Regions from separate parts of the Sphingobacterium tenebrionis genome, predicted to be linked through region 1. Evidence: riboswitches for the same ligand, from Rfam matches in the RefSeq annotation. Region 1 holds a riboswitch; each other region holds the start of a gene.
What was found. Region 1 has a riboswitch for S-adenosylmethionine ahead of metE (5-methyltetrahydropteroyltriglutamate--homocysteine S-methyltransferase). Riboswitches for the same ligand answer to the same signal wherever they lie in the genome.
Positions count from the first base shown of each region.

Region 1 (3,336 bases):
TTGCGCTTTTTTACGATCGTTGAATTTAGAAGTACGTGTAGCGTCTTCATCAGTGATGTTGCTTACACGGGTTTTAACTTCTGGTTTGTGGATCAATGGAGAAGTACGGCGGCTTTCGTTTGCTGCTTTGTTGGCTTCGAAACGTTTTTGTGTTGCTGCATCTACTTCACCTTCTGCCAATACCGCTAAGTCTTTTACTTCAGCTAATTTCTGTTTAGCGAACGCTAACCAGTTTTTAACTTCCGCAGGAAGAGACTCTTCGTTGTTTTCGTTGTCCAAGTCAAAAGGAACGTGCAATAGAGAAGAAGAAGGAGCAACCCATACACGGTCTTTTCCTAATTTCTCAACTGCTTGGTTGATTTTTGTCAAGGATTTTTCGTAATCATTTTTCCAAATGTTACGGCCTTCAACCACCCCTAAGGAAAGGGTTAGGTTAGCAGGAACTTTCGCTAATATAGAGTCGAGTTGATCTTCACCACGAACTAGATCCAGGTGAAGCGCGTGTACAGGAAGTGCCAAAGCAGTATCTTCGTTGTCACGTAATGCCTCGAAATAAGTTGCAACGATTAATTTGATGCCTTTAGCTGCTGCTGCAAGTTTTTCGAAAACACTTGCGTATAGCGCACGGGTAGCATCGTTGATATCCAAAGCTAAGAAAGGCTCGTCGATCTGTACGTATTGAGCGCCAGCATCAGCCAATTTTGCTAAGATTTCTTCGTAAACAGGTAATAAAATATCGATAAGATCGATACGGTTGAATCCAGCTTCTTTTTCTTTACCTAATAATAAGTAAGTGATTGGGCCGATGATCACCGGTTTAGTTTCGATACCTTGTTGTTTTGCTTCATTGTATTCGCTTAGGAATTTCTCTGAAGTCAATTTGAATTCTTGGTTTTTAACGAATTCAGGAACGATATAGTGGTAGTTTGTATCGAACCATTTGGTCATTTCCATAGCGGTCACATCGACACCACCTTCTTGGAAACCACGAGCCATCGCGAAGTATAGGTCTAAGTTATACTGGCGATCGATTTTGTTCAAAAGGGAGTTGTAACGAGCAGGGATAGCGCCTACAGTTAAGGATAGGTCTAATACTTGATCGTAGAATGAGAAATCGTTAGAAGGGATCAAATCGATGCCTGCATCTTTTTGAGTCTTCCAATTGCCTTCACGGATTTTCAGTCCAGCTTGCAATAATTCTTCCGCGCTGATTTTTTTTGCCCAGTAAGCTTCATTAGCTTTCTTTAGCTCGCGGAACGCGCCCACACGTGGGTAACCTAAATTGTTCGTTAATAACATAAAGTATTGTACTTAATTAATTTTTACTAAAGTCGTTTGCTAAGAGAAGGCTCCTAAGGATTAGTGAGTCCAGCTTATCGTTCCTCTTTAGAGGTAGAATGTAGCACCTTGTCAAGGGACAGGTTGCTAAGGCTTCATCGGGTCTAGTCCCTCTGCCTTTCTCTATAAGCGGTGCTAAGGTAGGGATAAGATTTTATATTAACAAAAAAATATTTCTATATCTTTCATTTATCCCCTGCTAAAACAGAAAAAGCCCCCAGCTTTTACACCAGAGGCTCTTCATGCTATTACTTAATAAATATTTTACCTTTTTACTTAATATGGTATCTGATACCGGTATAAAACATTCTTCCTACTATCGGACCCCAAACTAAATTCGTGTCGAAATTAGCTCCAAACGGGTTGTCATGTGCCAAGATCGGATCTTTTTGGAAGTAGTTGCTCAGGTTCTCACCACCAACATACACATCAAAATTCTTGTTCTTTCCAAATGTTCTGCTCACCTGAGCATTCATCGTAACATAAGCATCTGATTCCGTTGCCAATTGATACGCCTCTGGATTACCTACCGTACTTGGAAGACGTTTCTTGCCCACCACATTCAAGGTATAATCAAAACTCCATCCCGAATGTAGGTTGTAGGCCAAGTTCATGAATCCACGGTGTTTTGCTGTCAATGGTTTCTGTAATTTTCCGGAAGTATATTCGGTCTGTACATCCAACATACGGTATGCAAAACGTGCTTCGAAGTGCTGTGCCGGCATGAAACGGAATTCTGCCTGAACACTGTTCGAATAGGATTTGCCATCCAGATTATAGAATGCTACTTCTCGTGGGTTTTCGAAATCAACCACGACCTGGTTTTGGAAGTTGTTGTGGAACAATTCTAACGATAAGCCAGACTCACGACCGAACAATTGGAAGCTTTGGTCAAATGTAAAGCCTGTATTCCAAGAAACCTCTGGTTTTAATCCATAAGCTGCTTCACCAGACACCAATTGGGCCAAGTCTTTAATAGTACGGCTGGATGCAAAAATACCTAAGTTCTCTGCAAAAACATTCGCTGTACGTTGTCCACGTCCTGAACTGATGCGGAAAGTGGTTCCTAAGATAGGCTCATAACGCAGTACCGCCCGTGGTGTGGTGAACCAACCATATAGGTTATTGTAATCCTGGCGGATACCCAATACCGCATCGAATTTCTCCGAAGGGCTAAAGGTATATTCTAAGAATGCACCCGCAACCGATTCTTTTCTTCCGAAGTTATAATCGTAATCATTTGTGCTGTTCACACGGCTTAACTGCTCATCCATATCATCATATTGGATGGATGCACCCACTTTGTATTTATGGGTCACATCGGAAATGATATCCTGGAACAATAAGTTGGCATACATGGATTTCTGCTCACTGTCGTAAGCATTCAATCCGAAGAAACTTTCCTGTTTATAGCGGCTTGCTGATAATTGTAGACCGATACTACGATGTTTGTTGGTCGGGAATACATAACCTAGTTTACCAAAACCTTCAATACGCTCGTTTTTGAAGCCCAAGCCATATTGGTTGGTCGTAAACTTGTCGGTGTCTTCATTGAAATCGATCTGTCCACCAACACGGTCATCATGTAGGAATTTTACCCCAAATTGTGCAATGACACCTTTTCCATTTTCATAATGCCATCTATTGATACCGGAGAATAGGTTTCCAACCGGCATATCCCTAAATCCATTGTCGCTGAAGTTCATCTTCTTATTGTACATGAAGTTGTCATGCAGCAACAATCCTACTGACCATTTTTCGTTCAGGTGGGTAGCAACATTCAGGTTGATATCCGTACGGCCCATATTATTGGCGTAGGCATTGAAATATAATTTATCGGTATTGTGTGGTTTTTTCAATTCCACATTGATCTGTCCGGCCATGTTCTCGAATCCATTGGCAACAGAACCGATACCTTTACTGATGTTGATCGCTTCGATCCAAGTACCAGCGATACTGTTCAAACCAAGGGGAGAGGCAAAACCACGCGGACCTGGT
Region 1 covers NZ_JAYLLN010000029.1:18,999-22,334, forward strand. The annotation lists gene metE (5-methyltetrahydropteroyltriglutamate--homocysteine S-methyltransferase) at 1-1,299, opposite strand, end outside; SAM riboswitch class I at 1,371-1,470, opposite strand; gene VJ786_RS11760 (TonB-dependent receptor domain-containing protein) at 1,611-3,336, opposite strand, start outside.

Region 2 (3,336 bases), on a different contig from region 1:
ATTTATAAATCAAATATAAAGCCAAATACATATCATGAATAAAACCCGTCTTTTATTTTTTACATGCTGTACATTTTTGTTTACAGCCTGTCAAAACAACCAACAAAAAGAAGAGCCGGCGAACGTTGAAGAGATCAAATTGAATGCAGATATTGCCAAATCTATTTTTTCCTTACCTACCCATTGTTTACAGATCGAATATCCGAATAAATTAGGCCAGGTTATCGGATCGGATGCCGATCTTAAAACCCCAAAATCCTTACGGCCGGTTTTCTATGGCTGTTTTGATTGGCACTCTTCGGTTCATGGCTATTGGTCGATCGTCAAGTTGATGAAAGAATTCCCGGAATTGGATACCGATGGTGCCATTAGGAAGGTATTGAATGCCCATATTACACCGGAAAATGTACAGGTTGAAAAAGCCTTTTTTGAAGATAAGAACAACCTGAATTTTGAAAGGACCTATGGATGGGCATGGTTGTTCAAACTGCAGGAGGAGTTACATACCTGGGAGGATGCCGACGCCAAAAAATGGGAACAAGCCCTACAGCCATTAGTGGATCTTTTGGTACAGCGTTACATGGAATACCTTCCAAAACTGGTCTATCCTATCCGAGCAGGACAACATGATAATTCTGCATTTGGACTATCCCTTTCCTTAGATTATGCTAAAACAGTTAACAATCAGAATTTTATAAAAAGCATATCTGAGAATGCAGAGCGTCTTTACCATCAGGATAAAAACTGTAACCTGGCTTATGAACCTTCCGGATATGATTTCCTATCCCCTTGCTTAGAAGAAGCCTTTCTGATGAGCAAGATCATGGAGAGTTCGGCCTATGATGCTTGGTTGAAGACTTTTATGCCCGAACTTTATGATAGCAGCTTCAAGCTTGAACCTGCCATTGTAAAAGATCGAACCGATGGAAAACTGGTGCATCTGGATGGCTTAAATTACAGTCGTGCTGCCTGTTTGAAAGGTATTGCCTTAAAACTTCCAGCACTAAAACACCTGAACCAAATAGCACATGCGCACGTTGCTTTCTCCATCCCAAATATATCCAAACAGGATGATTATATGGGAACACATTGGCTGGGTACTTTTGCCCTTTATGCGCTATCTATAAAATAAGTGAGCTATCTATAAAATAAGTGAATAGTTATTAAAAAAACGGCAGTAAGTCGTTGACCTACTGCCTATAGAACATGTTATGCATCCAGGGGAACTAATTTATTAGCCTCGAGGCGGACGGCCACCCGCTGGATTTGCGTAAATCCATCCAAACTATGGATAATTGCAGATAGATCTATGCCTCGTTTAGAGAGAGTCGTTAATAGTGCACTGCGAAAGGCAGTTTTACTGCTCCCCCAGTTAGATTGTACTAAATCATTGTTCAATACCACCAATTCTTGGGTACTGTAATGGTGGAACTGCTCCACTAAGTGTTGTTGAAATTCTTTTGTGTTTGACATACAATTCTTGTTTAAAAATTAAACCATCCTTGCATCCAGAAATTTTGGGGTGTTGTTCCTTTTCGTTTATTTTGGTAGGAAACCCGTATTATTTCACCACCGCGGTGTCTACACTCGGTTGGTATTGCTTTTGCAATTCTGAATACTCTACAAAGTTAGTAGATATTATTGGGATTTCAAAAAAATTTTTTTTTTGATTATGGTATGGGTATAAATGCGTCATTGCGAGGAGGCACGACGAAGCAATCTTCCCGTCATTGGGAGGAACGAAGCAATCTATGGACTTTGTCATCCTGAGCATCGTCGAAGGATCTGTACGAGTATGTCATGCTGAGCGAAGTCGAAAGATCTGTACTGGGTACCAAACGTAGATGCTTCGACTTCGCTCAGCATGACATGAAGGAAGATTGCTTCGTTCCTCGCAATGACGAGAAAGGTCAAAAATCTATCATCTATCATCTATCATCTAAAATCCCCCTACTTCTTCTCCGTAAAATAAAACTCCAACGTCTTATCCTCAGACCTTAATTTTAATTCATAGCTTTCCTGAGATTGAATCTTAACCAATTTACCAGTTTCCTCAAAATCCACCTGATCCATATCCTTGGAAGGTTTATGATTACTGCTCATATGTTTATTCAATGCCACCACAATATTACCATTCTGATTATTCAGCACCTTAAACCATCCGAAACCCGCCTTTCTAGCCACTCGTTCACCCGGTTCCATCTGCTCATATCGACCATAATACATATCCCCTGCCTTTGGTTCTTTCAAAAGTGCGGTATATTCCGCAGGAATCGGTTTAGCTGGTTTTAATGAATCATAAGCCATATAGCCAAAGAATCCGACCACAGCCAGCATCATGATATAGCCAAAAATTGTAGGCTTCATGGTATGAGGAGCAGCGGGCACCAATTTTTCTTTTTCCAAAGCAAAGACTTTCATTTCGTTCGTCCATTTACTTTTTGAAATCCTCTTATTCGTAGTGCTATCCAAATAAACTGCTCCTGCTTTCTTGGTATATCCGGTAAAGAAAGCGGTGGCTGTATAATTTCTATAATACACCAAAACCATCGGATTATTACCGTTAACCGGATTTACTAAATGATCTGCAGCAAATGCAGCTTCCTCTAATTGTCTTACTGATATAAACATATTAATGATTTTATGATTCGCTTCCTAAAGGTAAACCACATCAATTGTTTATACTAAGAAAGGCTTTGTTGAATTATATAATTGCGCAAACCAACCCACCCACAGTCCTAATACACAAACACTTATCGATCCTCTTTCAAATAATCCAAAAATTGGGAAGGTGTAAATCCTGTACTCTTTTTAAATGCCTTGCTAAAAATACTATGGGAAGAAAACCCACTTACTTCCGCCAAATAGCTGATTTTATATTGTTCGAATTTAGGTTCGTTTTTGATCTTTTCAATAATATATTTAATCCTTAAGCCATTGATATAATCATTGAAATTCATCTCTTTATAGGTATTGATCAGTTTGGAAAGGGTAATGGTATTCGTTTCCAAGTGGCTCGCCAAATAAGAAAGGCTCATTTTAGGATCGGTAAACAATTCTCCTTCCTCAAACAATCGAAGTTTTTCCAAAAGCCTAATACTTCGCTCGTCTGGCTCTATTGGTTCTACAGGTTCTGAAGCATCAATTTCCACTGCAGGTTTTTCTTCCACGCGTATTTCTTTCCTCGGTTCAGTTTTCTCCCGTTCCAGTTTGTCCATGTACTCCTCGATCCTTCTTTTATTCTCTTTATGCATGCGTCTTTGATAAATAACATACACAGTCAAGAGGATAATCAACACCGCAAGCCCGATCAATACATACCGTAAATTTGAATTC
Region 2 covers NZ_JAYLLN010000046.1:24,955-28,290, reverse strand. The annotation lists gene VJ786_RS14860 (DUF2891 domain-containing protein) at 35-1,132, shown strand; gene VJ786_RS14855 (5-oxoprolinase) at 1,210-1,473, opposite strand; SAM-I-IV-variant riboswitch at 1,531-1,624, opposite strand; gene VJ786_RS14850 (hypothetical protein) at 1,951-2,631, opposite strand; gene VJ786_RS14845 (helix-turn-helix domain-containing protein) at 2,754-3,336, opposite strand, start outside.
Region 2: another riboswitch for S-adenosylmethionine. It lies ahead of VJ786_RS14855 (5-oxoprolinase); the one in region 1 lies ahead of metE (5-methyltetrahydropteroyltriglutamate--homocysteine S-methyltransferase).

Region 3 (3,336 bases), on a different contig from region 1:
AATATGCTCAATACCTACCGACAAACGCAATTGACCTGGTTGTACACCTGCTTTTACCTGATCTTCAGCACTCAATTGTTGGTGAGTGGTAGCCGCCGGATGGATGATCAATGATTTAGCATCCCCAACGTTTGCCAGGTGGCTGATCAGCTCTAGGGAATCAATAAATTCATTGGCTTTCTCTACGCCGCCTTTAACGGTGAAGGATAATACGGCACCATAACCATTCTTCAGGTATTTCTGAGCATTTTGATGGTATGGGTGGCTTTTCAATCCCGGATAGCTAACTTTTTCCACCTGTGGATGTGCATCCAACCATTGGGCGATCTCTAAGGCATTGTCCACATGGCGTTGTACACGTAGGGAAAGGGTTTCTAATCCTTGCACCAATAACCAGGAATTGAAAGGAGATAGGGCAGGGCCAAAATCACGAAGGCCTTCTACACGAGCACGGATCGCAAATTGGATGTTTCCGAAAGGACCGTTTTCACCGAATACCTCGGAGAACACCAAGCCATGGTAGCCTTCGGAAGGTTCAGAAAATTGCTTGAATTTTCCATTTCCCCAGTTGTAGTTACCACCATCCACGATCACACCGCCGATGCTAGTTCCATGTCCTCCGATCCATTTCGTAGCCGATTCTACCACGATATTGGCACCATGTTCCAAAGGTTTGAACAGGTAACCGCCTGCACCAAAGGTATTATCGACGATCAATGGAAGGTCATGTTTTTTGGCAACAGCCGCAATTTTTTCAAAATCGGGAATGTTATAGCTTGGGTTACCGATGGTCTCTACATAGATCGCTTTGGTTTTATCGTCGATCAATGATTCGATCTTATCGGCATCGGTATCCTCCGCAAATCTCGCTTCGATACCTAATCTTTTGAAAGAAACCTTGAATTGGTTGTAAGTACCTCCATATAGGTTAGCACCCGACACAAAATTATCTCCTGATTCCAGGATGTTGGTCAATGCGATGAATTGGGCTGCTTGTCCTGAAGCTACCGCTAATGCGGCAACACCACCTTCCAATGCTGCGATTCTTTTTTCGAATGCATCGGTGGTTGGGTTCATGATACGGGTATAGATATTTCCGAACTGTTTTAGGGCAAAAAGATTGGCTCCATGTTCTGCATTTTCAAATACGTATGATGAAGTCTGGTATATAGGTAAAGCTCTTGAACCGGTAGTAGGATCTACTTCTTGGCCGGCATGAACCTGTAAGGTTTCAAATTTAAAGTTTTTATTTTCTGACATGATTTTTTGGTTTTAAATTAAAATTAATGGGTTTTTCAGGCATAAGGCTGTCCTTACGGTAGTCGTCTAAAATGGTCATGTTTTTCCCTTTTGCCTTTGAGAAAGGGAATGTATAAACATACCGACGACTAACGCATTCGCGTTATACAGCAAGCTTGAAATGTAGATTTTGATGATGTAATTGTCATAGTCTATTTCATTTATATGCTCCTAAGCATTATTGCTTCGGACAGGAATTGGCACCTTTTCAATCACGTTGAAGGTTGCCAGTGGGTCATAGAGCCAGTCTCTCGCCACTTCTTTATAAATCAAGACCATTCAGAGAAGGGTATTGATTAGGGTACTACTATTGAAGTACGTCGCAAATATAGGGTGTGAAATCAATATTTGCAACGTTTTACCTAAAAAAATTGAAGAAACCTAAAATCCTCTAGGTTTTGCTTCGCGGATTTCGACTACTTTATCGACGATATAGCGGGTGTTTCCACGCCATGGAATAACGCCGTGGTACTCTTTATAGTGTAGGTCGAAGGATTTTCCAGAATTGCTTTCCAGGATTTGGTAAATGGAATCATTGGCAATGGAGAATTCAAACTCATTGCTGGAAAGACCGGCGCCTGTTGATTGGGTCCTGATCCCTTCTTGGATGAGTTTTCCTTCGTAGGTTTTGAAGATATTGCCTTTTTTGACCGCGTAGTTCAATTCGCCGGATTTGACACCTTCGCCGAATACAAAGAAATATTTAAAGAAGATGGCAATGGCAATTCCTGCGAATAATACCAAAAAGAACCATCCTAGGATTTTCTTGAACATGGATTTTTCTTGTTTAGGGGGTTGGTTTGAAGTTTCCATAACGATGTTTTTTTCTTATAGGGTTGTATGTGTGTCTTAAAGTGTTGTATGTTGATAGCACAAAAAGAATACCTAAAAATAAGAAACTTGGTTGAATTTTCGTCATTGCGAGGAGCTTTACGTAATTGCATGATCTTTACGTCATTGCGAGGAGCTTTACGTCATTGCGAGGAGGCACGACGAAGCAATCTTTGGACTCTGACATCCTGAGCAGCCTTTGTCATCCTGAGCGTAGTCGAAGGATCTTTACGGTTACCACATGTAGATGCTTCGACTTCGCTCAGCATGACATGGCTGAAGATTGCTTCGTTCCTCGCAATGACGGGTAGGCGTAATTACGTGTTCCTCGCAATGACGCGAGGCGCAATGACGTTTCAACTTACCCTAAAACCTCCATCTCTTCATCAATCAACTTCCTTGTTCCATCAGTAACAGGAACCAAAGGCAACCTCACATTATCCTTTCCAAATCCTTTCCTCTCCAAAATATACTTCACCCCACAAGGATTTCCTTCCACAAAACAAAGATCCGTAATCTTCAATAACTCCTGATGAATCGCTCTTGCTTCTTCAAAATTACCTTCCGCACATAAATGCGCCAAGGTTGAAACCTTATTCGGATAAGCATTTCCCACCACAGAAATAATCCCTGCAGCTCCCAACGCCATCATCGGAAGTGTCACTGGATCATCCCCAGAAATCAATAAAAACCCTTCGGGCTTATCCCTCAAAATCTCACTGAACTGCGCAAAATTCCCAGAAGCTTCTTTCGTCGCTACAATATTCGAAAAATCCTTTGCCAAGCGTACCGTTGTCGCCGGACTCATATTACTACCCGTCCTTCCCGGTACATTATATAAAATAATAGGCAGTTTTGCTGCTTCTGCAACCGCTTTATAATGCTGATAAATCCCTTCTTGCGTAGGCTTGTTATAATAAGGCGATACGGAAAGAATAGCCATATAATCCAAGCTTTCAAAGTTCTTCACCTGTTCCACGATTTCATGGGTATTGTTTCCACCAATACCTGCCACCAACGGAATTCTTTTGTTAACATGCTTCGAAGTAAATGCCCAGACCTGCTTTCGTTCCTCTTGATTTAAGGTTGCTGTTTCTCCGGTAGTACCAAGAGAAACCAAATAATCAATTCCACCTTCGATCTGGTAATCGATAAGTCTTGCTAACGTCTCGTAATCGACGGTACCATCTGCATTAAAGGGTGTTA
Region 3 covers NZ_JAYLLN010000004.1:149,155-152,490, reverse strand. The annotation lists gene VJ786_RS03430 (O-acetylhomoserine aminocarboxypropyltransferase/cysteine synthase family protein) at 1-1,260, opposite strand, end outside; SAM riboswitch class I at 1,458-1,570, opposite strand; gene VJ786_RS03425 (hypothetical protein) at 1,681-2,112, opposite strand; gene dapA (4-hydroxy-tetrahydrodipicolinate synthase) at 2,492-3,336, opposite strand, start outside.
Region 3: another riboswitch for S-adenosylmethionine. It lies ahead of VJ786_RS03430 (O-acetylhomoserine aminocarboxypropyltransferase/cysteine synthase family protein); the one in region 1 lies ahead of metE (5-methyltetrahydropteroyltriglutamate--homocysteine S-methyltransferase).

Region 4 (3,336 bases), on a different contig from region 1:
TAACAGCTAACCTGAAGAAATAAACAGCGAATCAATAAGTTTAGGAATAGAATAGATGCTACATGTTATCAGGAATAGATGATACATCGAACAAAGGCATAAATGTTAAAATATGTTAAATTACAAATGTAAATTATCCGTAGAAACGCATAAATCCTGGGACAATAAACTTGGTTACCGGGTTGCTATAAAAAACCATAAGGAGAACAATAAGCTGAAATACAACTATTTAAAGTTAACAATATTAACAAAAACTAATGAAAATAAGTTAAGAAACAGCATTAAACCTTTAAACACCTTAACCAGTCATAAAATTAAATAACATTTGTGGAAATAATAAACAATATTCTTAACTTTAAATTCTAATAAATCACATAGAGTGACCATTAATAAACGTAAAATGAAAAAATTATTATCAATCGCATTTGCAGCTGCTTTGACAGTGGGTGTGGCATCTGCACAAGAAACTAAACCAGCAGAGCGTGATTACTTTATTGCTAAAAATGTAACGGAATCTATTGTCAAGTCATTGACTGAAAAATTAGCTTTGACAAAACCTCAGCAGGATTCCATTGCTAAGCATGTGTTAATTTCAGCAAAACAAGAAACTGATATTCTTGAGGCACAAGGCGTTGCGATTAAAACAAAAAGAGAACAACAAGAGGCAAATCTTAAAGCTAGAACAGCTAAAGTGAAAACCTTCTTAACAAAAGAGCAGCTTGATAAATGGGCTAAAATTAGTAAAGAAGAGGAAGAAGAAGAAAATTAAGATTTAAGTCTTTAAAAATAAATGCCGATTGCATCCAATCGGCATTTATTTTTAAACCAGTTTTTCTACTATCTTTTTTGTCGGACCAGGATTACTCATGGTATAGAAATGCAGTACCGGAGCACCAAATTCGATCAGCTCCTTACATTGCTGCACCAGCCACTCTTCACCAACCTGCCTCACTTCGGCATTGGTTTTACAAGCATCCACCGCATCACTTAAATCCTCAGGGATATCCAAATGGAAGATCCTCGGCAGGGTGATCAATTGATTCTTCGTCGTCAAAGGTTTCAAACCGGGAATGATCGGCACATGGATATCATGCTCCCTACATTTCGTTACGAATTCTTTATATTTTTCGACATTAAAGAACATTTGGGTCACAATAAACTCAGCACCCATTTCCACTTTCTTTTTCAGCCACTTAAAATCTGTATTGAAGTTTGGTGCTTCAAAATGCTTTTCCGGATAACCGGCCACTCCTATACAGAAATCAGTTTTTTCGGAACTCCCAATATCTTCATGCAGGTATTGCCCGCGATTCATATCAGCTACCTGCTCCAACAGGTCGATGGCATAGGCATGTCCTTCTGGTGTAGGAATAAAATCAGAGTCGCCCTTACGCGCATCTCCACGTAACACCAATACATTATCGATCCCTAAAAAGTTAAGATCGATCAAGGCATTTTCTGTCTCTTCCTTCGTGAAACCACCACAGATCAGATGCGGAACCGCATCCACTTTATATTTACTCATGATTGCAGCACAGATGGCCACCGTGCCGGGACGTTTTCTATACGACACCCGTTCCAATAAACCGTTGGAATGTTGCTTATAGAGATAATCTTCCCGGTGGTAAGTAACATCAATAAACGGAGGTTTGAATTCCATCAATTCGTCCATGGTCTTGAAAATACTCTGTATCCCCTGTCCTTTTGCTGGCGGAAGCAATTCAAAGGAATACAAGGTCTTGCCATTCGCATTTTTAATGTGATCTACAATCTTCATATACTAAAATTAATGCTTAGAGAAAACACAGCGAGTACTGGTTCATCAGCTTATCTTTCCTGGTTAAAGGTAGAATGTAGCACCTTGACAAGTGTCAGGTTGCTAAGGCTTCAGCGGGTCTAGTCCCTCTGCCTTTCTCTATAAGCACCGCTAATATCGGTTTAAAATCTGAAAAGTAAAAATTATTTTAATGTTCCTGTACCTGTTAGGGTTTCCAGAACAATTATAGTTTTCTGTACAGATCGATCAGTCCTTCTGGAAGTTTCACTACGATCACTTCTTCTTCCGGATCCATACCAACGATCAGATCATCGTTCAATGGAAACAGCACCTCTTGTCCATCCATATCCACCGTGGCAATAAACTGCTGCGGCATTTCCTGCACATCCAAGATCTCTCCCAGCTCCCCATCCTTCTCATCGATCACCACATAGCCGATCAAATCGGAATATCGGAAATCATCCGGATCTCTTTCCGGCATTTTATCGTTAGGGAGATAGATCTTCTTACGCACCAGCGGTTGGGCCTTATCGATATGGTCCACATCCTCAAACCAAGCGTAGGCTGTACTGTTATTGTGCAACTTGACCTGATCCACGAAATAAGGAACCAACTTCTTATCAATTTCTACAAAGATGACATCCAGATCCAGGTCGGCATAATCCTCAAACTCAAAAAACAATTGGACCTCCCCTTTCAGACCGCGGGTCTTACTGATATATCCGATGTAAAAACATTGATCGATGTTCATTTTTTTTTCAATTAAGCCACAAAAATACAAAAAAAGCCGATCTAAAGTAGATCGGCTTTCATTTGAATAATGCTTTAAGGAACTATCCTTCAGTTTCTTCAGTGTTTTCAGTAGCTTCTTCCGCAACCTCTTCTGTTGTTTCTTCAGCAACAGGAGTGTTTTTAGCAGCGATAGCAGCAGCTCTGTCATCTTTTTTCTTCGCTTCAGCAGCTAAAGCAGCTTTTTTAGCTTCTTCTTTAGTTTTTGCTAAACCTGATTTTTTTCCTTCGATTTGAGCACCTTTACCTTCTAACCAGTTGTTGAAAAGTTCTTCTGCTTTAGTTTCGTCGAACGCACCTTTTTTCACACCACCTTGTAAGTGCTTTTTGTACAAAACACCTTTGTAAGAAAGGATAGCGCGAGCGGTGTCAGTAGGTTGTGCACCTTTATTCATCCAATCCAATGCTTTTTCGAAATCTAATACGATAGTTGCTGGGTTAGTGTTCGGGTTATAAGAACCGATACGCTCGATGAATTTACCATCACGTGGAGCACGTGCATCTGCTACTACTACGTGGTAAAAAGGTTTTCCTTTTTTACCATGTCTTTGCAATCTGATTTTAGTTGCCATGTTTTTTTTATTTTATGTATTCAACATATCCCCCGTGCTTCATGCAAGAAGGGACGCAAAGATAAAAACTTATTTCCAATAATAAAAGCAAACCGTTATATTCATCACATTAATCCACAACACCCTATGCAAGAAAAAGCACCCCTAAAAATAGTTAAAGCATCGGCAGGCTCCGGAAAGACATTCAGCCTGACCGTC
Region 4 covers NZ_JAYLLN010000005.1:64,059-67,394, forward strand. The annotation lists gene VJ786_RS03775 (hypothetical protein) at 401-769, shown strand; gene metF (methylenetetrahydrofolate reductase [NAD(P)H]) at 821-1,777, opposite strand; SAM riboswitch class I at 1,825-1,924, opposite strand; gene rimM (ribosome maturation factor RimM) at 2,001-2,528, opposite strand; gene VJ786_RS03790 (30S ribosomal protein S16) at 2,611-3,138, opposite strand; gene VJ786_RS03795 (UvrD-helicase domain-containing protein) at 3,265-3,336, shown strand, end outside.
Region 4: another riboswitch for S-adenosylmethionine. It lies ahead of metF (methylenetetrahydrofolate reductase [NAD(P)H]); the one in region 1 lies ahead of metE (5-methyltetrahydropteroyltriglutamate--homocysteine S-methyltransferase).